Regions from separate parts of the Bilifractor sp. LCP19S3_H10 genome, predicted to be linked through region 3. Evidence: predicted binding sites of a transcription regulator. Region 3 holds the regulator's gene; each other region holds the start of a gene.

Region 1 (10,016 bases), on a different contig from region 3:
TCTGCGTCAGCCAGTTCACCGTCGTTGACCCGTCAAGTGTGCGTGTAGATGTCGGAAGGGTATACGTGATGCTTGCGCTGACCGCCTGATTCAGGGCAGCGAGCTGCTGATTCAGAGCTTCATTGTCCGCAGAAATCTCCGCGCTCTGATAGATCCCGTCTGTTGTCGTCAGATCCAGCTCCTTCTGACAGCCGGACACCGCGTTCTCCACTGCGCGCAGAACTGCCTGCTTATCCAGTACCGTGCCGTCCGACTGGGGCGCGATCGCAAAGCCACTGTCTGTTTTCTCGATTCTCGCGTTTACCGGCTGCGTCATATTTGCATCCTGCATCTCCGGAAAGTTGTTCACCATGTTCTGGAGGTCCGACACCTTGTAGAGAAAATCACCGTTTGGAGTTGTAACGGTGCGCTGCTCCGACTCATCCGTGCTGTCCGCATCCGAACTCGCCCTGTCTGTGAAAATACCCCGGATTACTTCCTGTCCGTTCCGGAATTTCACGGTAAGACTGTAATCCTCACCAGGCGTTTGCTTCAGCTCTGTCTCCTCCGGACCTGCCGATTGTGTGTCCGAAGCTTCAACAGAAAGAGCTGCTACACTTCCGATAGATTTATGATTGTGATTGGAGCTCCCCGCTACCTTTCCTCCGATAACGAACAGACCACACAATATTCCTATCGCTGCGATCAGACACACAAGCGGGAGAACCAGTCTGCGATACCGTCCTTCAGATTTCCTTTTGTTTGTCCCCATACGAATTCCTCTTATCCGTTCCGAACTCTTCTTTATAAAGCTCTTCTTTAATAAAACTATTCTTTATAAAACTATTCCTTATAAAACTATTCCTTATAAAATAAATAAAGAATATTCTATCTTCTGCAGGTCTCACCAGCTTCAGGGTCTTTCTGTATTCCGTCCTGAAACACGTATTTTCAATATTATAAATCTCTTCAGCCTTCCCGTCTATCCTGTAGACACTTTTTATACATAATGTATTTCTCAATGTACCTTTAATTGTTATTATATAGTGTGTACTATACAGTGTAGTACACATTATGTCAAGCCCGTGTCATGAACTTCTTTTTCAATAATTCAACAATCACAACATCATATTGAAGTACCGCGGAATCTTCAATCATATCTTAAATACACAAATGAAACCTTTTCCATTCGCAGTTTCGTTGTGTGTTATATTATATATGGAAAGTATGCACGCGCAAAATACCCGATACGATTTTTAAAAAATACTTGCACGCAATTTAATTTTGTGATACATTGTAATTGTTCAATACAGGCAATACAAAAACTTATCAGCGAATACAGATAAACCACAGGAGGAATAACACCATGGTGAAAATGATCAATCAGAACGATTTCGACGCGGAGGTAATGCAGGCAAAGGGTCTTGTCGTTGTAGATATGTACGCGGACTGGTGCGGTCCCTGCAAAATGATGGCTCCCGTCATGGACAGCCTCTCCGAGGATTATGATGATGTCAAGTTTGTAAAGATCAACGTAGACAATAATCCGGATGTCGCTGCAAAATTCGGCGTACAGAGTATCCCGAACTTCGTATTCATCAAGGACGGCCAGAAGGTCGATCAGGTGGTCGGCGCAAGAGACTCTGAGAGCTTTGAGGCAATCATCGACAGGAATAAATAATAAGTCGGATCTGGAACTTTTGCCGGACTGTGATCATCACAGTCCGGCGTTTTTTGTCTCAGGCTTCACGACTACAAACAAGCTGTGATGGATGTTTGAAAAATTTTTTAAAAAAAATTAGCACTCACCTATTGACAGTGCTAATAACCGGTGCTAGTATACATAATGTCAGAAGAAAGCAGATGATAATCCAAACAGCATAGTGGCTGAGAGGAGGATGAAGAAAAACCATCCGATTCTGAGAAGTGCCGCAAGGAATCCACTGCAGCTCTTCTGTTAGAAAATAAATGTGAAATTACATGAACTCATTCAGAGAAACAGGCATTTTCGAAACGGAACGAATGAGCAGAAGGAGGAATGACTTATGATGTATATGCCAAGTATTTTCAGAAATGATTTTGTAAATGATTGGACAGATGATTTCTTCCAGGCACCGTTTTTTGAGGAAAATGGAGTGATGAAGACAGACATCAGGGAAGACGAGAAGGGCTATGACTTTACGGTTGAACTTCCCGGATTCCGCAAAGAGAATATTTCCCTGAACCTGAATGAGGGTGTTTTGAATATAAAGGCCGTGAAGGACTCCAAGGAAAAGGACGAGAAGGAAAAAGACGGCAAAATCGTTCGGATCGAGAGATACAGCGGGAATATGGAGCGCAGTTTCTATGTCGGCGATGAGGTTTCCGAGAACGACATCACTGCAAAGTTTGAGAACGGTGTTCTGAATATTCATATCGCGAAGAAAGAACCGCAGACTCCTGAACCGAAGAAGATTGCGATAGGCTGATAACTGATCCGTTCAGACAGCTGAAAGCAGTGTCAGACAGGGTCAAGCGACACCCGGAAATCAAGGAAACGAGATAAAACACGCTGCGCGAGTTTTATCTCGCTATCGCGACGCTCGCCGCACACGAATACTTTGCATTCGGCTGTGGCTCACTGTTCGCGTAAATTTATAAGCTGTCATGTCACTGAGAGATTCAGTCGGCGTGACAGCTTTTTGAGAATACAGAATAAAAGTGTCATCCATGCAGGCATGAGGTAATGTATCCGAACGAGATATTGCGTCACAGCCACATCGGGATGAACAGAGGGAATAAATAATCAGAGGCACATTATCTATGAGCATAGCATTTAACAGAAGGGGTATGAAATCCAGAACAGGAAGAAGGTGAGATAATGATGAAGAAGGATTTTTACGAGGTTCTTGGCCTTTCCAGGGGAGCCGATGAAAATGCAATTAAAAAAGCATTCCGTAAGCTGGCGAAACGCTATCACCCGGATATGCATCCCGGCGATAAAACGGCCGAGCAAAAATTCCAGGAGGTCAATGAGGCATATGCTGTACTCAGTGATCCCGAAAAGAAACGGATCTATGATAAATGTGGCATGGCTGCATTTGAGAACGGCATGGACCCGAAGAAATATGAAGAGGCGTATGACGCGTACGGCGGCAGAAGTGATTTTGGCAGTGGCAGGGCCGGAGCTGGAGATTTCTTCCGCAACTTCACAGGGGGAAACGGCGGAACGAGCTATAGTTATCAATCCTACGGCCCGGATGGCAGGAAATATCAGTCCTTCCATTTTAACGGAGACGGCGCAGATGACATCTTCGGCCAGATGTTCGGAAATATGTTTCATGGTAAAACCGGAGACTCCTTTAGACACGGCCGTGCCTCTGACGGTTATTCATCCGGATCAGGGTTCAGCGGCTTTGGACAGGACGGAACCGGCGGATTTTATGAGAACATGGACAATGCCGACTACGATCTTCATTCAGAAATCACCATCGGCTTCATGGATGCGGTCAACGGATGCAGCCGGAAGGTACAGCTTTCTTCCCCGGATGGCCATGTAAGCACTCTGGAGATCCGCATACCGGCAGGCATCGAAGATGGCAAATCCATACGTCTGAGAGGTAAGGGCCATCAGAAACCGAATGGTGCCAGTGGTGATCTGATCATCAAGGTTAACGTTCAGAATATGCCCGGATTCGAACGTAAGGGAAATGATCTGTATACAACCGCAAAGATTCCCTACACAACGGCAGTCTTCGGCGGAGAGGCCGAGGTTCCGGTACTCAACGGCAGAGTTGTGTGCAGAATCCCGGGCGGCACGCAGTCCGGGAGCAAGATCAGATTGAAGGGCAAGGGTGTAAAGGATATGAAAGGCGTCTGCGGAGATGAATATGTCACCATTGAGATTGCGGTTCCGAAGACCCTCTCACGCGAAGAACAGAAAGCACTGAAGGCATATCAGGCCGCGGAGAACCGAAGCGGCACAGCCGCTTCCGGTGACTAATCCAACCCGCAAAAACAAATCTGACCATGCACCAAGAACAAAGGAGACAGACCGGATCCGCATCCGTCCTGTCTCCTTTAATTTACGCGAACAGTGAGCCGCATCCGAATGCGAAGTATTCGTGTGCGGCGAGCGTCGCGATAGCGAGATAAAACTCGCGCAGCGTGTTTTATCTCGCTTTTACTCCTCGAAGATACACCCGGATCTTCTTTACGTTACACCCGGATCTTTCCGTTACACCCGGATCTTTCTGTCGCATTCAGAGTTTTCCTCTTTCCGGGGCACTGCGATGAGCTTACAGATCCGGTTTCCTCTGGCCGAGAATTTTTTCTCATATTCCGTCATGATATTTCCCTGATTCATCTCCGGGTCATTGTGAAGATCAAAGGTATACTGCAGAAGCTTCCAGCCATTTTCACGAATTTCCTCCAGCGAAAAATCGAAGAGCTGCCGGTTATCGGTCTTGAATTCCAGCCGTGCTTCCCTGCTCATGATTTTCTCGTAAAGTTTCAGAAATCCGGACGATGTCAGACGTCTCCCCGCGTGACGGTCCTTCGGCCACGGATCCGAGAAATTCAGATAGATCCCGTCGATCTCCCCCTCTCCAAATACCTCTGTCAGCTGTCTTGCGTCCATCCGGAGAAAACGAAAATTGCAGTTCCTCATCAACCCCGGCCTTTCCTTCACATCTGCGGAAAGGCCATGAACATTCTCCGGATCTGCTCCTGCCCGAATTCTCGCTCGCATCTCCGCCTTCTGAACCGCCCGGAACAGAACGCTGTCATACATCTCGATGCCGATAAAATTGCGGTCCGGGTACGCCTCCGCCATATCCATCAGAAAATGTCCCTTTCCCATCCCGATCTCAATATACAGCGGCTGTTTCTTCTCAAAAACACCGTCCCACCTGCCACGGAAATTCTCCGGATTCTGTATGCAGTACTCACTGCTGCGAATCACATCCGCAGCACCCGGTATATTACGCAGCCTGCTCATCTGTTTTCTCCTCCATTATCTTCTTTATCCCCTTCCTCTGTATCTGCTTCATCCGCATTCGTTTTATCCGCGTTTGCTTCATTCCGCATTTGTTTCATTCACATCCATTTCATCTTCCATTCATATATTTATCTGCATCCATATCATTCATCAGCTTGCCCGGCATCGAATCGTCCGATTCTCCCGGTAAACCCCGCCTTTCACCCGCAGAGACAGAGACGCAGACGGCTGTATCGAATCGTCCGATTCTCCCAGTGAACCCCGCCGCAGAATCCAGCTCTGTCACAGTTCTCCAGCCGGGAGGTAACTCCATATACACTACATATAGCCCCATATATATGTACAAATTACATGTGTGTGAACCTTCGGACGTATCCGGTTTCAAAAGAGAGACACCATGTATATGTACGAATTACAGAAACGATTCCACATTTTGTCAGATTTTTTTGATGATCACCGCACAATTCAGAGATACACAATCTAATAGTTTCACTATAGAAAAGTCAAGGCTTTTTCACAGGTTTTTCCGTATTTTGGATATTTTGGAGATTGTTCACAAAACATCTGTTCACGATTTTCTCTTATGTAACCATGTAATTTTCCCCACATTTTTGTTGATAATGTGGATAACTTCGTGGATAACTCGATTTTACGCGCCTTTCCGGCCTTCTGAAATGTTGATTATTTTGTGAATGAAAATCTCAACTCAAAGAAATTTTTCATCGCAGCTTCTTCAATTTGTGCACTTTTTTATCATGCGTTTATCAGGAGAATTTTGTATACAAAAGTGGCAATATATTTTCAGATTCTGCCGTAGGCGTGTGCCAGATTCCGGAATGCCGGCAGGCTTCTGCGGATCTGATCCGTCGTCACGCAGTAGGCAATCCGCACATATCCGGGCGTGCCGAAGCTGTCAGCCGGAACAATCAGAAGCTCAAAATCCTTTGCCCTCTCACAGAATGATGCCGCATCCTCCTCCAGAGCCTTCACAAACAGATAAAACGCGCCGTCCGGATGAACACAGGTGTACCCATATTCCGTGAGAGCGTCATAGAGAAGATCCCGGTTCGTCCTGTACACAGACAGATCCGCGACCTGTCCGACGCACCTTTCGATCACATGCTGGGCAAGGCTCGGCGCACAGACATATCCCAGCGCACGGCCCGCCCCCGCGACTGCCGCATACAGATCCGCTGCCTGATCCGCCTCATCCGGAATCAGAATGTAGCCGATCCGCTCGCCCGGCAGGGAGAGCGATTTGCTGTAGGAATAGCATACCACTGTGTCCCGGTAATATTTTGTCATATACGGAACCATGATCTCTTCATCATACACAAGCTCACGGTACGGCTCGTCTGTAATCAGATAAATCGTATGCCCGTACGTCTGCTCCTTCTCCGCGAGAAGAGAGGCCAGCTTTTTCACAGATTCCTCACGGAACACGACACCAGAAGGATTATTCGGGGAATTGACAAGAACAGCCTTCGTCTTATCCGTAATCACTGCATCCAGATTATCAAAGTCGATCTGGAAAGTCTCCGGATCGGTCGGAGAGGTGACCAGCTTTCCTCCAGAAGTCTCGACAAACACCCGGTACTCCGGAAAAAACGGAGTAAACGTAACAAATTCATCTCCCGGCTGCACCATTGCGGTTATCGTGATCTTCAATGATGCCGCCGCTCCGCACGTCATATACAGATTAGACGCTTGAAAAGAGGTACCGAATCTTCGATTCAGATCCTCCGCGACCGCGCGCCTCGTATCCAGATCGCCCGATGCCGAGGTATAACCGTGAAGCCAGATATCATCATGTGTATCAATCAGGTTCTTATACGTCACATTCACATCCGCCGGAGCCGGAACATTCGGATTTCCGATGCTGAAATCAAACACATTCTCCTCTCCAATCTCAGCCTTTCTTCTCTTTCCATACTCAAAAATCTCACGAATCTTCGAAGGTGCTTTCCCCAGCTTTTCCATCTGTGTGTTAATCATTGTGCTGACCTCCATTTTCTTGTATACACACATTTTAATATACGCGTATTCTTATTTATTTTATATGCAGAAATTTCCGATTCCTTTTGTCAGAGCATTAACGGCTGGTGAAAGATTTCTCCGCAGCCTGCCAGAACATCTGATTTATCAGTATCCACTGACGCGGATATCCCTCCCCAGCGCAACCGAATAAATATACGTCTCCGCCACTTCGACTCCGGTGATTCCGGAAAGAGCCCGGCTGTAATATTCCAGCTGCTTCTGATACTTCTCCACCAGATCTCTGCCGTCACCGGTGCGAACTTTGTCCGTCTTGTAATCGACGATCACATATTTTCCGTTCTCGGAAAAATATGCGTCAATCGTACCCTGCACCAGAATGTTCTCATCCGCCGGCCAGCTGCTGTCAATGTCTTTTGCCGGAATATCGATGACGAAGGGCTGCTCCCTGCGCAGGACTCCCTCCAGCGCCGCCCTGCGCATCCGGATTCCGATTCCCGATTTCAGAAACCTCACTATATCTTCCGGCATCACACACGCCGCATCAATTTCTGACAGAAGCCCCCGCGACTCCATATCCTGCACTTGCCTTCGGATCTCCTCTGCAAGCCTTTCCTCAAGATCCGGATCTCCCGCGAGTCCTTCTTTGACTTCCGGATTCTCTGCGAATCCTTCCTGAAAATCCGGATCCTCCGCAAGTCCTTCCTTGACTTCCGGATTCTCTGCGAATCCTTCCTGAAGTTCCGGATCCCCGGACGATTCGCCTCCGGTTTCCTCTCTCCGGAAAATCCGGTCCACGGACAGATAATCCAGGCATTCCAACACATGATGGTAAATGGTTCCCCTCGCTGCTCCTGCAGCTTCTCTGTGTCCTTCCTCTCTCATGAATTCCGGAACATACGGAACCTCCGGCTCCTCCGCAAAGGGCTCCGCTCCTTTTTCCTCCTCCATGACCTCCATGGAGCGCATCTTGATCTCTGTCACGGTCATCTTCGCCGGCAGCTCAGCCGCTCTCTGATACGGATAATGGAAATTCTCTCTTCGATCCAGAAAATCATGGACCTGTCCGTCGCAGACCGCATCAGAACGAATCATCTGCCTGAGGGCGTCCACCATGCGGTCCGCTTCAACATTCGACTGCATCGTTCTGTCCGCCATCTCCTCCGCCCTCACTTCACGGATCGTGAGAACCTTCCCGGACGGTGCCGCCATCATCACCCAGTCCAGCGGACATTTGGCGCTTACCAGCCTGTGATAGGAAAGCGGTTTCTGAAGCTGTATCCTTTGATCGCGAACCGCTGCCTCTGGTGTCTCTCCGGGAGCCGTCCGGATCTCGGTATCCTCCTGAAGACGCATTGTCTCTTCTATTCTGTCTTTATCAGACACAATTCCGGTGAGAATCAACTTTTCTCTCGCGCGTGTCATCGCCACGTAGAGAATACGGATTTCTTCCCCCAGTGTATCCCGCCGGATCGCCTTCCGGATCGCAGTCTGCATCACAGAGCTGCATCTGGTATGGCGGTCAGGATCCACCATTTCCATCCCGATTCCGTATTTCGCGTGCAGTACGATCCTGCTCTGCGCGTCCTTGAAATTGAAATGATTTCCAAGCCCCGCCACAAATACAACCGGAAATTCCAGGCCCTTGCTCTTATGCACAGAGATGATCCGTACCGTATTCTCGGCTTCACTGAACAGGTTCACTTCCCCGTAGTCCACCTCATATTTTTTCATCCTTTCGATGTAACGGATGAAATTAAACAACCCGTGATAGCTCGTCTTCTCATAATCCACCGCCTTCTCAACGAGCATCTTCAGGTTTGCCTCCCGCTGCGCGCCCGCCGGCATCGCCGAGGCATACCTTCCATACCCGGTTTCCTCGATCACCTGTCCGATCAGCTCATGAACCTCTGTACAGGGAATCCTCTCACGGAAATCAGAGAGCTGCCCGAGAAAGGCACGCAGCTTTGCCGCAAGCGCCGGATTCTGCTCTTTTTCACCGCCGTCCGCATATTCCTTCACGATCTGATACATGCTTCCTTCCGGATCTGAAATCCGAAGCTCCGCCAGCTCCGCATCGGTACATCCGACGATCGGTGAGCGCAGAACCGCTGTCAGCGGAATGTCCTGGCCCGGATTGTCCAGGATATTCAGGTAATTCAGGACGGTCGTGACCTCAAGCGTGGAAAAATACCCATCCTTTGAAGTCATATAGGCAGGAATCCCCTCATCCTGAAGGGTGCTGACAAAAATGTCCCCCCACCGGCCCGGCGAACGCATCAGAATCACGCAGTCCCGGTATGTCAGCGGACGGAATGCTCCTGCGTCCCTGTCCCAGACCTTCCCGGAGGCCGTCAGCTCCCGTATCCTTCCGGCGATGGCAAGCGCCTCCGCTCTTGCCATTGCCTCACTGCTCCTGTCATCTTCAAATTCCGGAGCAGCCTTGTTAATCAGAAGCAGCTCTGCCTTTGGAAAATCCGGATCCTCGCCTTCCGGATAATCCGCGCCGTAATGAAGTGCCTGTGCGTCGTCGTAGCGGATTCCGCCGAGCTCCGGTATCATCAGTCTGTGGAAGATCGCGTTCGTACAGTCCAGCACCTCTCTTCTGCTTCGGAAGTTCCGGTCCAGATTGATCCGTACACTCCGCATTCTGTCGGTTATCCCGCTGTTCTCCACAGCTGTCTCACTGTTTTCTCCGGCCGCCCCGCTGTTCTCCACAGCTGTCTCACTGTTCTCTCCGGCCGCCCCGCTGTTTCCCACAGCTGCCTTGCTGTTCTTCCCGGCTGCTTTGTGCATGTTTCCAGATTCTGAAGATGCTGACAGGAGCGGATATTCCATGTATTTCGCAAGGAACAGATCCGGCCGTGCCATACGGAAGCCGTAAATGGACTGCTTCATATCTCCGACCATGAACCGGTCATATCTTTTCTCCTCCGACCCGGAGACTGCCTCCAGGATTGCTTCCTGAATGTAGTTGCTGTCCTGGTATTCGTCGGTTATGATCTCCGCGTACTGCTCGGCAAGCTCCCTCGCCGCATCCGTTCTCCGGTATGTACCATCCTCC
Region 2 (10,016 bases), on a different contig from region 3:
CGAGGAGAAGGCAGAGTGAAAGAAGGAGCAGCGTGGAAAGAAAGTGGAGCACAAGGAGGAGCATCACAGGGATGACAGAATTGAAAAAGCTTCATGTAAATAACATTGATATATCCTACGAGGAGGCCGGGGAGGGACGTCCCATGGTCCTGATCCATGGTAACGGGGAGGATCATACGATTTTTGACCGGACGGTTCAGATTCTGGAGAAAAAATTCACCTGCTATCTCCCGGATTCGCGGGGCCACGGAAAGAGTCACTGGATCGGAGAGCTTCATTACAGGGACATGGCGGAGGATCTGGTGCAGTTTCTGGAGAAGCTGAATCTTCATAATGTTGTGGTGGTCGGCTTTTCCGACGGCGGCATTATCGGTCTGATCGCGGCGAGCAGGACGAGGCGGATCTCTTCACTGATTGCGTGCGGCGCGAATACGCGCCCGGAGGGACTTCACGGACTGTTTCTTCTCGGATCCCGGATTCTTCATTTTTTCGGAAGAAGTCCTTTGATTCGACTGATGATAAAAGAACCGGATATCCGTGATCAGGAGCTCCGGCAGATCCGGGCGGACACGCTGATCGTTGCGGGAGAGCATGATCTGATCCGGAAAAGCGAGACTGACCACATTGCTGCGGAGATCCCTGGAGCCGCGAAGCTTATTTTGCGCGGAGAATCCCACGGAAGCTACATCGTACACAGCGAAAAGCTCGCAGACATCATTCTGCGATTTTTGAATAAGCGGAAGGTTGTGAACGAAAGCTGAAACGGCAGCTGAAACAGAAGCTGAAACGGCAGATTCAGTCAGATGGCCGGATATGTCCGATTGACAAACGAAATCCGCCCGATATAATCAAAAAATAGAAGACGATATGAAAATGCACCGGGATATAAGTATACGGAAGGCAATATTGTCAGAACTGCCGCCCATATTGGACGGCAATGAATAAAAATATAACAGGAAGAAAGAACTGCCATTCCATATCAGCTCTTTGAAAATGCAGACAGGATTCTGGCTCGCGAAGCGCTCATAAAAGCCGGAATTGATTTTGAGGGCACAGGTATGGGCGCAGAGCCGCTTGACCAGTGACAGCAGCCGTATCTTCCGGAAAGGAGACGTAACATGGAAATCACGTATAAGCGTGCGTCGATGAAAGACATTGACGTTCTTGTGGACACCCGGCTTGAGGCGCGGGATCATTCTGATAAAACGGAGGATTCTGCATCCATGATGCGTCGCCGCCGGCAGGCCTACAGTTACTTCCGGAGAAATCTGTCCGAGAATCAGAACGTGGCATATATTGTCTACAATGGATCTGAGATAGCTGCCTTCGGAGACGTCATTTTTTATCATCGCCGTCCGTTGTTCAATCAGAATAAGGAACGGGCATATATCTCCAATCTGTATACAAAGCCGGAATACCAGGATACGGAGATTCCGTTCCGGCTGCTCGATCTTCTCGTACTTGCTTCCCTTGAGAACGGAGCGGAGGAGATCACGGCTGACAGGGAAATCGCGTCGGATCCACTCTACAGAAAGTACGGCTTTACCAGAAGGGATTCCGGGTGGAGCCTGGTCGAGTATGCGTGAGATCATATGAAAAATATCCGCGCGAGAGGCAGCAGAGGCAGCGGTGTAAAAATAGATATGCGTCGGATGGCGGAGTCAGTTGTGAAAGCCGCGGGTTGCCGTGTGCCTTTCACTTCCGCACGCGTGCAGGCATTCCCCGGAGCAAAACCCGGGGAAAAATTTTTAAAAGAAATTAGCACTCACTTATTGACAGTGCTAACAACGAGTGCTATATTAACTTCATGAGAGGAAAAGGTTACATAATATCAGAACGTCAAAATCTTTTCCTGACTTAAATACTGCATTTCAAGGGAGGTGTGAGTATGCAAGCTGACAGATTTACACAGAAATCACTGGAAGCCGTGAATTCGCTGCAGAAGACAGCGATGGACTTCGGCAATCAGGAAATTGAACAGGAGCATCTGCTCTATGTGCTGCTGAATCAGGAGAACAGCCTGATTCTTCAGATGATCGAGAAGATGGGCATTGATGCCAATCTTTTCCGGAATGAAGTCGAAGCGGCTATAAATAAAAGAGTCAAGGTTCAGGGTGGACAGCCTTATGTCGGGCAGTATCTGAACTACACCTTGAATTACGCGGAAAATGAAGCAAAGAAGATGGGAGACGAGTATGTGTCCGTCGAGCATCTGTTCCTTGCCATGCTCCGGCATCCGAGTCCTTCGATGAAGGAACTGTTCCGGCAGAACGGTATTACCGTGGATCGTTTTCTTCAGGCGCTGCAGAGTGTGAGAGGAAATCAGAAGGTAACCTCCGATAATCCGGAGGAGACCTATGATAGTCTGAGAAAATACGGCGAGGATCTGGTGGAGAAGGCAAGAGATCAGAAGCTGGATCCCATCATCGGCCGTGACGATGAGATCCGGAATGTAATTCGGATTCTTTCCCGTAAGACGAAGAACAACCCGGTGCTGATCGGTGAACCCGGTGTTGGCAAAACCGCAGTCGTGGAAGGACTTGCGCAGCGTATTGTGAAGGGCGATGTTCCGGATTCTCTGAAAGACAAGACGATCTTTTCACTGGACATGGGTGCTCTCGTGGCCGGTGCGAAATACCGTGGTGAATTTGAGGAGAGACTGAAGGCGGTTCTGAACGAGGTGAAGAAGAGCGAGGGCAGGATTATCCTCTTTATCGATGAGCTGCATCTGATTGTCGGAGCCGGAAAGACGGAGGGATCCATGGATGCGGGCAACCTGCTGAAGCCGCTTCTGGCCAGAGGTGAGCTGCACTGCATCGGCGCGACAACGCTGAATGAGTACAGGGAGTATATCGAGAAGGATGCCGCCCTGGAGCGTCGTTTCCAGAGAGTTATGGTAGATGAGCCGACAGTGGATGAGACAATCACCATCCTTCGTGGTCTTCGTGAGAATTACCAGACGTACCATGGCGTGCGCATCACGGATAATGCGCTGATCGCGGCGGCTACGCTGTCGAACCGTTATATCACGGACCGTTTCCTTCCGGACAAGGCGATTGACCTGATCGACGAGGCGTGCGCCCAGATCAAGACAGAGAAGGATTCCAAGCCTGAGGAAATTGATGAGCTGGAGCACAGGAATCTGCAGCTTCGTCTTGACAAGATGTCTCTGGAAAAGGAGACGGACACGCTGAGCAAGGAGCGTCTGGAAACCGTTAAGAAGGAGCTGGCGGAGAATGAAGATAAGCTGAAGGTTCTCAATGCCAAATGGGAGAATGAGAAGAATGCTGTGAACCGTCCGGCGAAGATCCGTGATCAGATCGCGGAGGTTCATAAACAGATGGAGCTTGCGGAGCGTCAGGGTGATCTGGCGAGGATGTCCGAGCTTCAGTACGGCGAGCTGCCAAAGCTGGAGAAGGAGCTTCAGGATGAAGAGAACAAGATCAATAACGACGATCTGAAGCTGGTGCATGAGGCGGTTGATGAGGATGAGATCGCGACAATCGTGTCCCGCTGGACCGGAATTCCGGTGGCCAAGCTGACACAGGGCGAAAGAGAGAAGATTCTTCATCTGGATGATGAGCTGCACAAGAGAGTCGTGGGTCAGGATGAGGCGGTCGAGAAGGTTTCGGACGCAATTATCCGTTCGAAAGCCGGGATCAAAGATCCCACAAAACCGATCGGATCCTTCCTGTTCCTCGGACCTACCGGTGTCGGCAAGACCGAGCTTGCGAAGACGCTTGCGGAGAAGCTGTTTGATGACGAGAACAACATGGTTCGTATCGATATGAGCGAATATATGGAGAAATATTCCGTCTCCCGTCTGATCGGAGCTCCTCCGGGATATGTCGGATACGAGGAGGGCGGTCAGCTGACCGAGGCTGTGCGGAGAAAACCTTATTCGGTTGTGCTTTTCGATGAGATTGAAAAGGCGCATCCGGATGTCTTCAATGTGCTGCTTCAGGTTCTGGATGACGGCCGGATCACGGATTCCCAGGGCAGGACCGTAGACTTCAAGAATACGATTCTGATCATGACGTCGAATATCGGTTCGCAGTATCTGCTGGACGGCATTGAGCCGAACGGCGAGATCAGCGAAAAGGCACAGGAAATGGTTCATAAGGATCTGAGGGCGCACTTCCGTCCGGAGTTCCTGAATCGTCTGGATGAGATCATCATGTTCCGTCCGCTTACAAAGGACAACATCGGCCACATCGTGGATCTGCAGATCGCGGATCTGAACAGAAGACTCGCGGATCAGCAGCTCAAGATAGAGCTTACCGACGCAGCGAAGAAATACGTTGTGGACGGCGGCTACGATCCGGTTTACGGTGCGCGTCCGCTGAAGAGATTTGTACAGAAGAATGTCGAGACACTTTCGGCGAAGCTGATTCTCGGCGGAGACGTTCACGAGGGAGATACCATTGTGATCGACGTCGGCGCCGACGGAAAGCTGGCGGCAAGTGTGCGGCCCCAGGTCGAGGTCGTCGACTGATTTACGCAGGCAATGAGAGAGCGGGATAAAATCACAAAACCGGGTTTTATCCCGTTCCGCAGGCAGGCGCAGCCGAAACAGGGCAGATTCTGATGAAATAGGAATCTGCAATGTGTACAAAAAAGGATGCGATTTTAAGGCAAGATTGTCGAACTGGTCTGATGATATTCTTTCTGCGATATTTTATAATGACAGAAAACAGTTCATCAAATAAGAGAGGATGATAATAATGATGCCAAGAGATCCTGCTATGTTGTTAAGCTTCGTAAATATGCGTCTGCGTGATCAGTATTCCAGTCTTGATGAATTCTGTGAGGCGGAAAATGTAAATCGAAAACTTCTCATGGAGAGACTGGCTGAGGTGAATTACTATTACGACGAGAAAACCAACCAGTTCAAATAACCGCGATGAGAAAACCGGAACAGGCCGGTGTGAAGAAAGCAGTCCCCGTGTCTGTCATTGCCGTGAGACAGTGACAGATACGGGGATTTTTTTACGCGAAAAGTGAGCCGCAGCCGAATGCGAAGTATTCGGAAGAAATCGTTTTGCTTTTTGGCTTCCGGTATGTCATGTGGTATACTTTCTGACAGGTGATATGCCGGTTGTGCGGGGAGATCAAAACGGAGGTTATGGAACGATGAGTGCATATGAGAGCTTTGCGTCGGTATATGATATGTTTATGGACAACATCGACTATCCGTCATGGAGCCGGTATCTGATCGGGCTGTTGAAGCGGCACGGGGTTTCCGGCGGACTGGTCTGTGAACTGGGGTGCGGAACAGGAAGCATGACGGAGCTGCTGGCGGATGCCGGATATGATATGATCGGGATCGACAGTTCCGTGGAGATGCTGGAGCAGGCACAGGACAAAAAATATGAGTCCGGCCACGATATCCTGTACCTGAATCAGGATATGCGGGACTTCGAGCTGTACGGAACCGTGCGGGCGATTGTGAGCGTCTGTGACTGTATGAACTATATATTGACCGAGGAAGATCTTCTGAAGGTTTTCCGGCTGGTGAATAATTACCTGGATCCGGGCGGGGTTTTTATTTTTGATATGAATACAGAGGCGAAGTACCGGGGGATCGGGGAGTCCACGATTGCGGAGAACCGGGAAAACGGGAGCTTTATCTGGGAGAACAGCTATGACCCGGAGAAGCGGATCAATGAGTATGTTCTCACGTTGTTTATCCCTGAGGAAGAGGGAGAGGATCTGTTCCGCAGGTATGAAGAGGTTCATGTTCAGAGAGCTTATCCTCTGGAAAGAGTGGCGGAGCTGATCCGGGAGGCCGGCATGATTTATGAAGGAGCCTATGAAGCGTTTACCGATCACGCACCGGATGAGAAGTCCGAGAGAATCTGCATCATTGCGAGAGAAAATGGCAAAAGAGCTGATAAAAATCGCGAGGAAAAATGGCAAAAGAGCTGAGAAAAGAGGAATGATATAAAACGATGAGTGAGAAAGACAGAACGACAGCGGGCAGCGCTGCGAGAGAAGAAAGCGCCACAGAAAGACCAGGAGACGAGAATACGAAAGCAGAAAGAAATGACGGAAAGGTAACCGATATGACAGAGTGGAAGAAGGACCATATGGACTATATTGTAAGAGCGACAGCATGTGGCGGCCAGATACGTGCGTTTGCCGCGACGACAAAGAACCTGGTGGAGCAGGCCAGAGAGATTCATCAGACCAGCCCGGTATGCACGGCGGCACTCGGACGGCTGATGACGGCAGGCGCCATGATGGGCATAATGCTGAAGGGCGAGGATGACCTGATGACCATGACGATCCGCGGAGATGGTCCGATGCAGGGACTGACGGTTACTGCGGATGCCAGGGGGAGGGTAAAGGGATTTGTATACAATCCGAACGTCTGGAATGCACCGAAATACAAGGGGAAACTGGATGTCGGCAACGCGATCGGGAGAGGAACCCTGACCGTCGTGCGTGATCAGGCTTTCGGCGAGCCATATTCCAGCCAGGTGGAGCTTGTGTCCGGAGAGATCGCGGAGGATCTGACCAGCTATTTTGTGACAAGTGAACAGGTTCCGTCCTCGGTGGGACTGGGTGTTCTGGTCAATACCGATCAGTCGGTTGAGCAGGCCGGCGGGTTTATTATTCAGCTCATGCCCGGATACACCGATGAAACCGTGAACCGTCTGGAGGAAAATCTGAAGAAGATTCATTCCGTCACGAAGCTTCTGGAGGACGGGCTTTCTCCTGAGGAAATCCTTCAGACCATCCTGGCGGATATGGATCTCGAGCTTCTGGACACCGTGCCTGCGGAATTTTACTGCAATTGCAGCAGAGAGCGTGTGACGAAGGTTCTGCTGAGCATCGGCGAGAAGGACCTGCAGGAAATGATCGACGAGGGAAAGCCGGTAGAGCTTGCCTGTCACTTCTGCGGCAAGAAATATTCCTTCAGTGTGGACGAACTGAAGATCCTTCTGGCTGCGGCAAAGGCAAGGAAACAGAAAAGCTGAAGCATGGAGGAGATTTAACACGCTGAACATGCTGTACGGCATGATAAAATGTGTTTGAATATGGATCAAGGGAGGATGCGCATGTCTCTTGAATTTGTAGCGGGGAGAAGCGGAGCCGGAAAATCATATCAGGTTTACCGTGAAATCATCCGGGAGTCCATGGAAGAGCCGGAGAGACAGTTTCTCGTCATAGTCCCGGAGCAATTCACCATGCAGACGCAGAAGGAAATTGTTCAGATGCATCCGAGACGGGGAATGATGAATCTGGACGTGCTCAGCTTCAACAGGCTGGCGTGGCGAGTCTTTGAGAAGGTGGGAGGCAATACGCTGCCGGTTCTGGATGATCTCGGGAAGAGCCTGATTACCCAGAGGGTGATCGGAACAGAACAGAAGAAGCTCAGGGTTCTCGGCAGAACCTTGTCCCGTCAGGGTGCGGCGGAAGAAATGAAGTCTCTGATCTCCGAGCTTCTGCAGTACCGGGTGGAAGAGTCTGATCTGGACCGCTGGATCGAGGAGTCCGGGGAAAAAAAGCAGAACCGTCTTGCCATGAAGCTTACGGATATCCGGACCGTCTATCACGGGTTCCGCACCTTCCTTTCGGATCACTATCTGACGGCAGAGGAGGTTCCGGGCGTGCTCTGTGACGTCATCGGCAAGTCGGATCTCGTGAAGGGAAGCCGCATCGTGCTGGACGGCTTCACCGGCTTTACTCCGGTACAGCTGGAGGTCGTGCGGGAACTCCTTCGACTGGCGGACCGTGTCACGGTGGTTCTCACCGCAGATACGCCGGAGAACCTTTACGGCAGCAAAAATATTCACCGGCTTTTCCATATGTCGTGCGAGACCTATCGGAAGGTCAGTGCGCTGGCGGAGGAGACGCGCACGGAGATACGGCCGGTGAAATGGGTTGATCCCGGAGATAAAAGCCGATTTGCGAATAGCCCGGAGCTTCAGTTCATGGAGAAGAATCTGTTCCGGTACTGCCGGGACGGCTATCACGGGAAGAAGGAGGATGGTCATCAGATTCATATAACCGAGGCAGGAAACCCGGAGCAGGAGATACGCGCCGCGGCAGGTCAGATCTGCCGGCTTGTCCGGGAGAAGGGCTATCATTACCGGGACTTTGCGGTCGTCACCGGCGATCTCGATACCTATGGAAGAGAGGCTGTCAGGATCTTCCGGTCGGCGCAGATTCCGTGCTTTCTGGATCAGAAGAAAAAAGTGATGTCCAATCAGATGGTTGAATTTATCCGGGCGGCTGTGGACATGGTCCGGGACAATTATTCGTATGACAGCGTCTTCCGGTATCTTCACAGCGGGCTGTCGCTTATGGGTGAAGAGGAGATTCAGAATCTGGAGGACTATTGTCTGGCGCTCGGCATACATGGAAGAAAGAAGTTCGAAGAAGCATGGACCCGCACATCCCGCAGCATGAAGCCGGACATGCTTCTTTTTTACAATGAGCTGCGCGAAAAATTCGCGCGGGAGACACAGGCACTTCACGACGGACTTCATGAAAGAAATGCGACGGTGCGCCGCAGGACAGGGCTGCTCTATGAGTTCCTCGTCCGTCAGGATGTGCAGAACCGCATGCGGAAGAGAGCGGATTCGTTCCGGGAGATGGGAGATGCTTCATCAGCGAGGGAATACGACCGCATTTTCGAGCAGGTCATGGGAATGTTTGACCGGCTGGTGGAGGTACTCGGCGATGAGAAGATGAAGCTCTCGGACTATCAGGAAATTCTCGACGCCGGATTCGGGGAGATGAGCATCGGCCTGATACCGCCGGGAGAAGATCAGGTTCTGGTCGGCGATATCGAAAGAACAAGGCTGAAGAAGATCCGGGTGATGTTCTTCGTCGGAATCAATGAGGGGATTATTCCAAAGCCGATTCCGGCGGGAGGGATCCTGTCAGAGCCTGACCGGGAGAAGCTTTCGGATCAGAAGGCAGAGCTTTCGCCCACATCACGCGAGCAGATGTACAGACAGCGGTTCTATCTGTATCTGGCGATGACCAAGGCATCAGACGCGCTCTGGCTGTCCTGGAGCAGAAGCGGAAGCGGTGGAGAATCCCTGCTTCCCTCGTATCTGGTCGGAATGATCCGCCGGATGTTCCCGGATGTACCTGCTCTGGTTCAGGAGGAACTCGAGAATAAGGATACCACGCTCCGCATGGAGACGCGCGATGGTCAGATGGAATATCTGCTCGAGGAGCTGCAGCAGATGCCGGAGAAGATGCCTTCCGGAGCTTCCGTTGAGCTTCTGCGCCGGATGCTGCATGATCCGGAGGGAAAAAGAAGGGCGGAAGCTCTCCTTGAAGCGGTTCGCGCGCGCAATCCGGAAAAAGGTTTGGGATATCTTCTGGCGGAGAAGCTTTACGGAAAAGAACTGCTGAATTCCGTCACCCGGCTGGAGGAAATGGCTTCCTGTGAGTTCCGGCATTTCCTGGACTATGGGCTTCGGCTGAAGGAGAGGGATGAGTATGTCTTCACGCCGGCAGACTTCGGAACGGTGATGCACGATTCCCTTCAGGTCTTCTCGGAAACGCTTGCCAGGAGGGGACTCGACTGGGGGTCTCTGCCGGACGGTGAGCGTGACCGGATTGCGGATGAATCGCTCACCCGCGTGACAGACGGTTACAACAACCGGATTCTGTTCAGCACGAAACGAAACGAGTATATGATGAAGCGGCTCCGGGAGATTCTGCGCCGGACCGTCTGGGCGCTTCAGCAGCAGGTAAAGAAGGGCCGGTTCCGGCCGTCGGATTTCGAATTTGATTTCGGCGATGATCTCAGCGCGGTTCATTTCCGGCTCGATCATGGGGCCTCGATGAGGCTGATCGGAAGAATCGACCGCCTGGATACCTGTGAGACGAAGAGCACCAGATATATCAAGATTATCGACTACAAGACCGGAAGTACAAAGCTGGATCTGGAGGATATGTATTACGGGCTTCAGCTTCAGCTTGCGGTCTACATGAACGCGGCACTGGAGGCGGATCAGAGAAAGCATCCCGGAAGCAGAACCGAGCCG
Region 3 (10,016 bases):
AGAACAATTCGGACGATGATCTGGAGTTCATGGCATTGATCTACAATGAAGCCGGGTATCTGAGCGACTGACAGGAACAGATTCATGGTCAGTGCGGCAAAGGACATCTGACACGTGACATATGGCGAGGGACACATGTCATACTAAGCAGTGACAAGTCCCTGACATTTATTTTAATAGAAGCATTGTAAATGATTTGACAGAAACATTATAAAGAGAAGCATTACAAGCAGAAGCATTATAACCAGAAGCATTACAAGGGATAAAGCTGCGCTCTTGCGCGGTATTATATGCCGACAGGCAGCAGGCTGGAGCAGACAAGGGACTGTGACGGCCTGCTTTTTTTACGCGAACAGTGAGCCGCAGCCGAATGCGAAGTATTCGTGTGCGGCGAGCGTCGCGATAGCGAGATAAAACTCGCGCAGCGTGTTTTATCTCGTTGTGAATCGGTGTCTTCCTCATTTCGGAAGTAGTACAGATCAAGGAGATCTCTTTCGCTGATGTGTTGGATTTTCCGATAGGTCATTCCTTCCGGAGTGTTGTTCAAATATTTTTGCGATGAATTGCCATAAGAATAACCCGAAAATAATTTGCCATTAGCGCCGCGCTCAATTCACCGCGCATTCACCACTCAACAGCAAAAGTAGTTGACAAAAAAATAATGCAGTGCTATCTTATGAAACATAGGCGTTAGCACTCTGCAATTTAGAGTGCTGACAAACCGGCAGAGGGAACGATCCTGTCGGAGATTAATCCTCAGTAAGGAAGAAAGGAGCCAAGGAGTGGGAGAAGATTTGGATGAACGAAAAAAGACGATTCTAAAGGCTATTATCCAGACATACCTGGAGACGGGAGAGCCTGTCGGATCACGGACAATTTCCAAATACACAGACCTGAATCTGAGCTCCGCGACCATCCGAAATGAGATGTCGGATCTGGAGGAAATGGGGTATATTATTCAGCCGCATACTTCGTCCGGACGGATTCCCTCCGATAAGGGATATCGGCTTTATGTAAATGAGCTGATACAGAAAACAAATCAGGATGCCGAAGCACAGACGCTGATGATTCAGAAAACGGACCGTATGGAAAAAATACTGAAGCAGGTCGTGGATGTGCTGGCACAGAACACCAATTATGCGACAATGATTGCCGGACCGTCGTATCATCAGAATTCATTGAAATTTATTCAGCTGTCACGGATCAATGAGAAACAGCTTCTTGCGGTAGTTGTGGCACAGGGAAATCTGGTGAAAAACCAGATGATTGACCTCAAGGAATCTATTGATGAAGACGATATTCTGAAACTGAATCTGCTTCTGAACAACGAGCTGAACGGAAAGACAATCGGCGAGATCAATCTGGATATGATCACCCGGATGAAGCAGCAGGCGGGTATACACAGTGAGGTTATCAGCAGCGTGATCGATGCGGTGGCGGAGACCATACAGCCGGGAGATGAGGACATGCCGATCTATCTCAGCGGCGCAACAAACATTTTCGATTATCCGGAACTTGCGGATTCAAGAAAAGCCAAGGAGCTGATGACCGCGTTCGGAGACAAGAAGGAGCTGGCCGAGATGATCCGCGAGACGGCCCCGGGCGAGGAAGCCTCGAACGGGATCACCGCCTATATCGGGAACGAATCCCCGATTCAGGGCATGAAGGACTGCTCCGTTGTCACCGCAAACTACAATCTTGGAAACGGGATGAAGGGAACGGTAGCTATTGTAGGCCCTCGTAGAATGGATTATAAGAAAGTAGTAGAAAATCTGAAACAGCTGAAATCACAGATGAATGCTCTCTTCGGAAACGGGGACGCCAAGCTCGAGACTTCGTCCGATCATGGTATTATCGATGACAGCACAGAGTCCTAGCAGACCGGGATCCGGGAGTGCACGAAGAAGTGCTCAATCCATGCGGAGATTCACATTAGATTAGAAGCAATAAAACAGAAAGGCGGGACAGACATGGCAGACGTGAATAACAGCAGGCGGGGCGCCGACGGGGCAGACCCGGAAGCAGAGGAAAAAAGAGCCATGAAGAAGGATAATCATATGAACGAAGAAAAAGAAAAAAATACAGAGAAATGTACAGCAGAAACAGATACGATGAAGGAAGAGAAGACAGAAAAGGAAGACGGAGTTCGTAATGGAAAAGCTGCGGATCAGACCCAAGAGAAGGCAAAGCAGAATGAAGCCGGGGAATCTGATTCCAAAGAGAAGCAGGATGAGGCAAAAAGCGCCGGCTCTGTGGAAAATGGTAATAATGCGAAAGGATCCGGTTCCGGGAAAAAAATAAAAAAAGACAAAAAGGATGAGAAGATTGAAGAACTCACCGACAGACTGCAGCGTCAGATGGCTGAGTTCGACAATTTCCGCAAGCGTACGGAGAGAGAAAAATCCGAGATGTTCGATATGGGCGCGAGAGATGTTATCGAGAAGATCCTTCCGGTTGTCGATAATTTTGAGAGAGGACTTGCCGGAGCGGATGAGTCGGATTCGTTTGTTCAGGGTATGAACAAGATTTACAAGCAGATGACGAAGATCCTGACAGATATGGGCGTCGAGACCATCGAAGCGGAGGGCGCTGAGTTTGATCCGAATCTTCATAACGCGGTAATGCATGAAGACAACCCGGATGTCGGTGAAAACATCATCACACAGGAACTTCAGAAGGGATATAAGTACAAGGATGTTGTGGTCCGTCACAGTATGGTGAAGGTAGCCAACTGACACTACAGAAAAGCAGATCCGATCAGGAGGAAAATAGAATGGGAAAAATTATCGGTATTGACCTTGGTACAACAAACAGCTGTGTAGCCGTTATGGAAGGTGGAAAACCCACCGTTATCGCAAACGCGGAAGGAAGCCGTACGACCCCGTCCGTTGTCGCGTTCACAAAGACAGGAGAACGTCTGGTAGGCGAGCCGGCAAAGCGTCAGGCAGTTACAAACGCGGATCACACGATTTCATCGATCAAGCGTCACATGGGCTCCGATTACAGAGTTACCATTGACGGCAAGAGCTATACTCCGCAGGAGATCTCCGCAATGATTCTGCAGAAGCTGAAGAGCGATGCGGAAGGCTATCTTGGAGAAAAGGTCACAGAGGCCGTTATCACCTGCCCGGCATATTTCAATGACGCACAGCGTCAGGCGACAAAGGATGCCGGCAAGATCGCCGGACTTGATGTAAAGCGTATCATCAACGAGCCGACAGCAGCGGCGCTGGCTTACGGCCTGGACAATGAGAAAGAGCAGAAGGTTATGGTATACGATCTCGGCGGCGGCACCTTCGATGTGTCCATCATCGAGATCGGCGACGGAGTCATCGAGGTACTGGCTACCGCCGGCAATAACCATCTGGGCGGCGACGACTTTGATAAGAGAGTTGCCGATTATATCGTAAGTGAATTCAAGAAGCAGGAAGGCATCGACCTCTCCGGCGACAAGATGGCGATGCAGAGAATCCGTGAGGCGGCAGAGAAGGCAAAGATCGAGCTTTCCAGCGCAACCACCACGAACATCAACCTTCCGTTCATCACCGCTACGGCGGACGGCGCAAAGCATCTGGATCTCAACCTGACAAAGGCAAAATTCGATGAGCTGACCGCAGATCTTGTGGAAGCGACCGCGGAGCCGGTAAGAACCGCTCTGAACGACGCGGGACTTACCGCATCTGACCTTACGAAGGTCCTTCTGGTCGGCGGTTCCACACGTATCCCGGCGGTACAGGACAAGGTAAGACAGCTGACCGGACATGAGCCGAGCAAGAACCTGAACCCGGATGAGTGCGTGGCAATCGGCGCATCGATTCAGGGAGGCAAGCTGGCCGGAGACGCTGGAGCCGGAGACGTGCTTCTGCTCGATGTCACACCGCTGACTCTTTCCATCGAGACCATGGGAGGAATCGCGACACCGCTGATTCCGAGAAACACCACAATTCCGACAAAGAAGAGCCAGATCTTCTCCACGGCAGCGGACAACCAGACCGCAGTGGATATCAACGTCGTACAGGGTGAGCGTAAGTTCGCCAGAGACAACAAGTCCCTCGGTCAGTTCCGTCTGGACGGAATCCCGCCGGCAATGCGTGGTGTTCCGCAGATCGAGGTGACCTTCGATATCGACGCGAACGGTATTGTAAATGTATCCGCCAAGGATCTCGGAACCGGCAAGGAGCAGCACATCACGATCACTTCCGGATCGAGCATGAGCGACGCGGAGATCGACAAGGCAGTCAAAGAGGCAGCGCAGTACGAGGCTGAGGACAAGAAGAGAAAGGAAGCCGTAGACACGAAGAATGAAGCGGATTCGACGGTATTCCAGGTAGAGAAGGCTCTGAAGGAAGTCGGCGACAAGGTGCCGGCGGATCAGAAGAGCGGCGTTGAGGCAGACCTGAACGCACTGAAGGATCTGCTCGCGAAGGCTCCGGCAGACGGAAGTCTGACCGACGCGCAGGTAACGGACATCAAAGCGGCGAAGGAGAAACTGATGAATTCTTCACAGGCTCTGTTCACGAAGATGTACGAGAATATGCAGCAGAATCAGGGCGGCCCGAATCCGGGCGCAGGCGCAGGCCCGCAGGGCGGAGCTCAGGGCGGAAGTAGCGCAGGCAATAACGGCGGCGACGATGTCGTAGACGCAGACTACAAGGAAGTCTGATTCAGATTACAGGAGACAGCGATGTTCCGGTCACGGGTTTCGATCCGTTCGGCCGGAACTCGTTCTCTGATTTTTAGAAACAGAAGCAGATTGTGAGGAAAATCAATGGCTGAAAAGAGAGACTATTACGAGGTCCTGGGGGTTGACAGGAATGCGGATGAGGAGACCATCAAGCGGGCGTATCGTAAGCTTGCAAAAAAATATCATCCGGACATGAATCCCGGAGATAAGGATGCGGCCGAGAAATTTGCGGAAGCCAGTGAAGCGTATTCCGTTCTGAGTGATCCGGACAAGAGAAGACAGTATGATCAGTTCGGCCATGCTGCCTTTGAGAATGGCGGCGCCGGTGGCGCCGGCGGTTTCGGAGGCTTTGACTTCAATGACATTTTCGGCTCCGGTGGATTCGGCGACATTTTCGGAGATATTTTCGGCGGCGGCGGAAGAAGCAGCGCGAACAATGGTCCTAGAAGAGGCGCATCTCTGAGAGCCATTGTGCACATTTCATTCGAGGAGGCTGTATTCGGCTGCAAGAAGGAAATTGAGCTGACGCTGAAGGATACCTGCAAGACGTGCGGCGGTTCAGGGGCAAGACCCGGAACTTCACCGGAGACCTGTCCCCATTGTCACGGAACCGGTCAGATCAGGCAGACCCAGCAGAGCATGTTCGGTATGATTCAGAATATCCAGACCTGTCCGCATTGCGGAGGAACCGGAAAGATCATCCGTGATAAATGCCCCGACTGTCATGGAAGTGGGTTCACTTCCTCCAGAAAGAAAATTCAGGTCGATATTCCTGCCGGAATTGATGACGGACAGAGCATCCGCATCCGCGACAAGGGAGAACCAGGCGTAAACGGAGGCCCGAGAGGGGATCTGCTTGTGCAGGTAGCGGTTGCTCCACATCCGATTTTTCAGCGTGACGGAGTGGATATCTATTCCTCAGCACCGGTCAGCTTTGCGCAGGCTGCACTTGGCGGGGATATCCGGCTGAATACGGTGGACGGCGATGTGGTGTATACGGTGAAGCCGGGAACTCAGACGGGGACGAGAATCCGGCTGAGAGGAAAGGGCGTTCCATCGATCCACAACAAAAATGTGCGGGGCGATCAATATGTGACATTGATTGTGCAGACCCCCACAAATCTTTCAAAAGAGGCAAAGGATCTTCTGAGAGAATTTGATGCCGAAAGCGGCAATTCTCTGGGAAGCGAAGAAGAGCCGAAGAAGAAAAAGGTAAGATTTGGGCGGAAAAAAGAGTAACGCCCATACGATAATCATGCCACAAACGGTAATAGTGCCACAAACGGTAATAGTGAAGAGCAGATTTCCGGTGCATCCAGCCGGAAGATCAGGAGGCTGTCGCATCGGTCTGAGAAGGGCCGGTACGGCAGCCTCCCTGCAGTCCGGGAGGAGGTATTTCTCTGTTCATTCTCATTTCAAAACTGCTCTTTCAGGAAAATCGCTCTTTCAGAAAAACCGCTCTTTCAGGAAATATTCCTTTTCAAGAAGTGAAAATACGGTTATACTTCAAGAGACGAAAAAGACCGTGTGGTATCTATACTCCGACATCGGGCCCATACAAACCGCATTGCCGGTGAGAAAGCATTTTTTATGGCGGCTTCTTTTTGTTTGCAATGGACCCGTACACGATGTATGCCCTGAGAGGAAACGGCTGATCTATCGGGAATTGTTTTTATACTGCGCATCCGGGCAATCCGGTAAGCATGTCGATGAATGAGAGGATTTACAGAGATGAAATGGAAGAAATACCGTTTAAAGACAATCGAAGACGCGGAGGATATAGTCATTGCAACGCTCTATGACTGTGGCATTGAAGGTGCTGAGATTGAGGACAAGAAGCCGCTTACCAGGGAAGAAAAGGAACAGATGTTTGTGGATATTCTGCCTGATCTGCCCGACGATGACGGCATCGCATATCTGAATTTTTATCTGGACCCGGAGGAGACAGATACGGAAGCTGTCCTTCAGAAGGCAAGGGAAGCTCTGGACGAACTGCGTTCCTACACCGATATCGGGGAGGGAACGATCGAGGAGTCCGAGACGGAAGATAAGGACTGGATCAACAACTGGAAGCAGTATTTCAAACAGTTCTATGTGGATGATATCCTGATCATTCCATCCTGGGAGCAGGTGAAGGAAGAGGACAGGGACAAGATGATCCTTCACATCGATCCCGGCACCGCGTTTGGAACCGGAATGCATGAGACGACGCAGCTGTGTATCCGTCAGCTCAGGAAATACGTGAAGCCGGGTATGGAGATGCTGGATGTGGGAACGGGAAGTGGAATTCTCGGAATTGTCGCGGTCAAGTTTGGCGCAGGGCATGTGCTTGGAACCGATCTGGATCCCTGCGCAGTGCCTGCGGTCGAGGATAACAGGAAGGCGAACGATATACCGGACGGCGCCTTTGACATGATCATCGGCAATATGATCGATGACCAGGAGACACGGGACAGAGCGGGATATGAGAAGTATGATATCGTTACGGCTAATATTCTGGCGGATATCCTGGTTCCGATGACTCCGGCGGTTGTGCCGGCGATGAAGAAGGGCGGTCTTTATATCACCTCCGGTATTCTGGAGGATCAGGCGTACAAGGTTCTGGATGCCTGCAGGGCGGCGGGGCTTGAAATAGTGGAGCAGACGCAGCAGGGTGAGTGGGTATCGATTACCGCGAGAAAGCCGGATTAAGACAGGGGCGGAGATATGTACAGATTTTTTGCGGACCGGTCACAGATTGAAGACGGTCTGGTCCATATTACGGGAGAGGATGTACAGCATATTCGTAATGTGCTGCGGATGCGTCCGGGCGAAACGGTTCTGATCTCCTGCCAGGATGAGTGGGAGTATACCTGTGAGGTGGTTTCTCTGTCGGAGAAAGAAGTGGTCTGCAGGATTCTGGACGCACAGCTGCCCGGAAAAGAACTCCCGTCGAGGATTTTCCTGTTTCAATGTCTTCCCAAAGGTGATAAAATGGAGACCGTTGTTCAGAAAGCGGTCGAACTGGGAGCATATTCGGTGATTCCGGTCTCGTCCAGGCGGTGTATCATGAAGCTTGATGGGAAGAGAGCAGCACAGAAGGTGGTCCGGTGGAACAAGATTGCAGAGAGCGCGGCCAAGCAGTCAAAACGTCTCATCATCCCCGAGGTTCACGATATCATGACGTTCGGGGAGGCACTGGAATTTTCCCGAAGCCTTGATGTCCGGCTGATGCCCTATGAAATGGAGGGCGGAATGGAAAAGACGCGATCGGTTCTGTCCGGCATCCGGCCGGGACAGTCTGTCGGTGTCCTGATCGGCCCGGAAGGCGGGTTTGATGAGCGGGAAGCTGAGGATGCGAGAAAGAGCGGATTTACGACCATTACTCTCGGCAAGAGAATTCTCAGAACGGAGACTGCAGGAATGACCATGCTGTCGATCCTGATGTATCTTCTGGAAAGAGACTGACGGGGATTCCGCAGCGCGTGATAAAGTATCAATATTATATGGAAAGAACGGTAAAATGGAAGCATATCTTGACAATTCGGCAACAACCCGCTGCTACGAGGAGGTTGCGGATATCGTGAGAAAAACGATGCTGGAGGATTATGGCAATCCTTCCTCTATGCATCAGAAGGGCGTCGAAGCGGAAAAATATATCCGGAAAAGCGCGGAAATTCTGTCCGGGATTCTGAAGGTAAAGCCGGGCGAGATCTATTTTACATCCGGCGGCACGGAGTCGGATAACTGGGCGCTGTTCGGGACGGCGCTCGCGAACAGGCGCAGAGGCAGACGGATTATCACTACAGCGATTGAGCATTCGGCGATTGCGGCTCCGGCAGCAGCACTGGAGGCTATGGGCTATGAGATTGTCAAGCTTCCAGTTGGCAGAGACGGCGTTCTGGATCTTCATGATCTGGAGAATGCAATGACGGAGGACACGATACTGGTGTCCGTCATGATGGTGAATAATGAGATTGGATCTGTGGAGCCTGTGGCGGAAATCGGCGAAATGCTGCGCAGCCGGTATCCGGGTACTTTTTTTCATGTAGACGCGATTCAGTCCTTCGGAAAGTATCCGATCTATCCAAAACGAATGAAGATAGATATGCTTTCCGTCAGCGGACACAAAATCCATGGACCAAAGGGATCGGGATTTCTGTTCATAGATCAGCGGGTGAAGATAAATCCGCTGATCTATGGAGGCGGGCAGCAGAATGGAATGCGTTCCGGAACGGACAATGTTCCGGGAATCGCGGGACTGGGTACCGCCGCGGAGAAAATCTGTGCATCGCTCAGGGAAAACGCGGAGCATATGTACAGTCTGAAGGAACATCTGGCAGAGGGCGTAGCGGATCTCGGAAAGATCCATATCAACGGGCCGTCAGATCTCCGGAAGGGTGCTCCGCATATTCTGAATATTTCATTCGAGGGAATTCGCAGTGAGGTGCTTCTGCACACCCTGGAGTCCAGAGGAATCAGCGTTTCTGCGGGAAGCGCCTGTTCCAGCCACAGGCGGGGAGGAAGCGCAACTATGGAGGCAATTCATGCACCGAGAGAAATCATGGAGTCTTCGGTGCGGTTCAGCTTCTCCGAGCTGACGGCGATGGAGGAAATTGATTATACCATCGGGGTACTCCATGAAGTGGTGCCGCAGCTCCGGAGATTCACCAGAAAATAAGATACGGCGGCGCGGCTTTGAAGATTCAACGGGAAGTGATGCGCGGCGGACGTTTCGGAAGATCGGGCAGCAGCGCGTGCAGGAAAGCAAAAAGGAAAGAAAAATTATGTATCAGGCATTTTTAATCAAATATGCGGAGATTGGTATCAAAGGAAAGAACAGGCATCTCTTTGAGGACGCGCTTGTGCATCATATTGTCAGAGCTCTGAAGAGAGTAGACGGTACCTTTGATGTCACCAGAGAAATGGGAAGAATCTACGTCCGCACCGATGGTGACTTCGACTATGAGGGCGCGATAGAGGCGCTGAAGACGGTGTTCGGGATCGCGGGTATCAGCCCGGTACTGATCATCGAGAATATGGATTACGACAACGTCAAGGCACAGGTTGCGGAGTTTGTGAGAACCGTCTATCCGGAGGGAACTCCGAGAACCTTCAAGGTAGTTGCCAGAAGGCCGAACAAGAAATATCCTCATGATTCCATGGAACTCAATGCAGATCTGGGCGAGGCGGTGCTTCTCGGCTGCCCGTGGATGAAGGTTGATGTACACAATCCGGATGTGGTGCTTTCCGTAGAAGTGCGTCAGAGTATTTATGTCTACTCCGAGACAATACCCGGGCCGGGAGGAATGCCCGTGGGATCGAACGGAAGCGCGGAGCTTCTGTTATCGGG

What was found. The regulator HrcA, encoded in region 3, represses chaperone genes, less so after heat shock. The targets are predictions, from matches to a motif close to TGTTAGCACTCNNNNNNNNNGAGTGCTAACA.
Region 1: the regulator HrcA is predicted to act here: its motif matches at 1,776-1,806, upstream of ACTQZS_RS01640 (Hsp20/alpha crystallin family protein).
Region 2: the regulator HrcA is predicted to act here: its motif matches at 1,757-1,787, upstream of clpB (ATP-dependent chaperone ClpB).

The regions. Positions count from the first base shown of each region.
Region 1 is NZ_JBQKFT010000001.1:388,011-398,026, forward strand. It holds gene ACTQZS_RS01625 (L,D-transpeptidase family protein) at 1-751, opposite strand, end outside; gene ACTQZS_RS01630 (hypothetical protein) at 726-1,001, opposite strand; gene trxA (thioredoxin) at 1,280-1,660, shown strand; gene ACTQZS_RS01640 (Hsp20/alpha crystallin family protein) at 2,025-2,447, shown strand; gene ACTQZS_RS01645 (DnaJ C-terminal domain-containing protein) at 2,840-3,961, shown strand; gene trmB (tRNA (guanosine(46)-N7)-methyltransferase TrmB) at 4,196-4,957, opposite strand; gene ACTQZS_RS01655 (pyridoxal phosphate-dependent aminotransferase) at 5,759-6,952, opposite strand; gene ACTQZS_RS01660 (UvrD-helicase domain-containing protein) at 7,100-10,016, opposite strand, start outside.
Region 2 is NZ_JBQKFT010000001.1:399,854-409,869, reverse strand. It holds gene ACTQZS_RS01700 (bifunctional lysylphosphatidylglycerol flippase/synthetase MprF) at 1-19, shown strand, start outside; gene ACTQZS_RS01695 (alpha/beta fold hydrolase) at 72-761, shown strand; gene ACTQZS_RS01690 (GNAT family N-acetyltransferase) at 1,119-1,586, shown strand; gene clpB (ATP-dependent chaperone ClpB) at 1,889-4,495, shown strand; gene ACTQZS_RS01680 (DUF4250 domain-containing protein) at 4,725-4,898, shown strand; gene ACTQZS_RS01675 (class I SAM-dependent DNA methyltransferase) at 5,134-5,928, shown strand; gene hslO (Hsp33 family molecular chaperone HslO) at 6,090-6,983, shown strand; gene addB (helicase-exonuclease AddAB subunit AddB) at 7,065-10,016, shown strand, end outside.
Region 3 is NZ_JBQKFT010000005.1:186,195-196,210, forward strand. It holds gene ACTQZS_RS06025 (cupin domain-containing protein) at 1-71, shown strand, start outside; gene hrcA (heat-inducible transcriptional repressor HrcA) at 783-1,877, shown strand; gene grpE (nucleotide exchange factor GrpE) at 2,058-2,735, shown strand; gene dnaK (molecular chaperone DnaK) at 2,774-4,663, shown strand; gene dnaJ (molecular chaperone DnaJ) at 4,769-5,923, shown strand; gene ACTQZS_RS06050 (hypothetical protein) at 5,904-6,401, shown strand; gene prmA (50S ribosomal protein L11 methyltransferase) at 6,416-7,375, shown strand; gene ACTQZS_RS06060 (16S rRNA (uracil(1498)-N(3))-methyltransferase) at 7,391-8,131, shown strand; gene ACTQZS_RS06065 (cysteine desulfurase family protein) at 8,187-9,344, shown strand; gene thiI (tRNA uracil 4-sulfurtransferase ThiI) at 9,448-10,016, shown strand, end outside.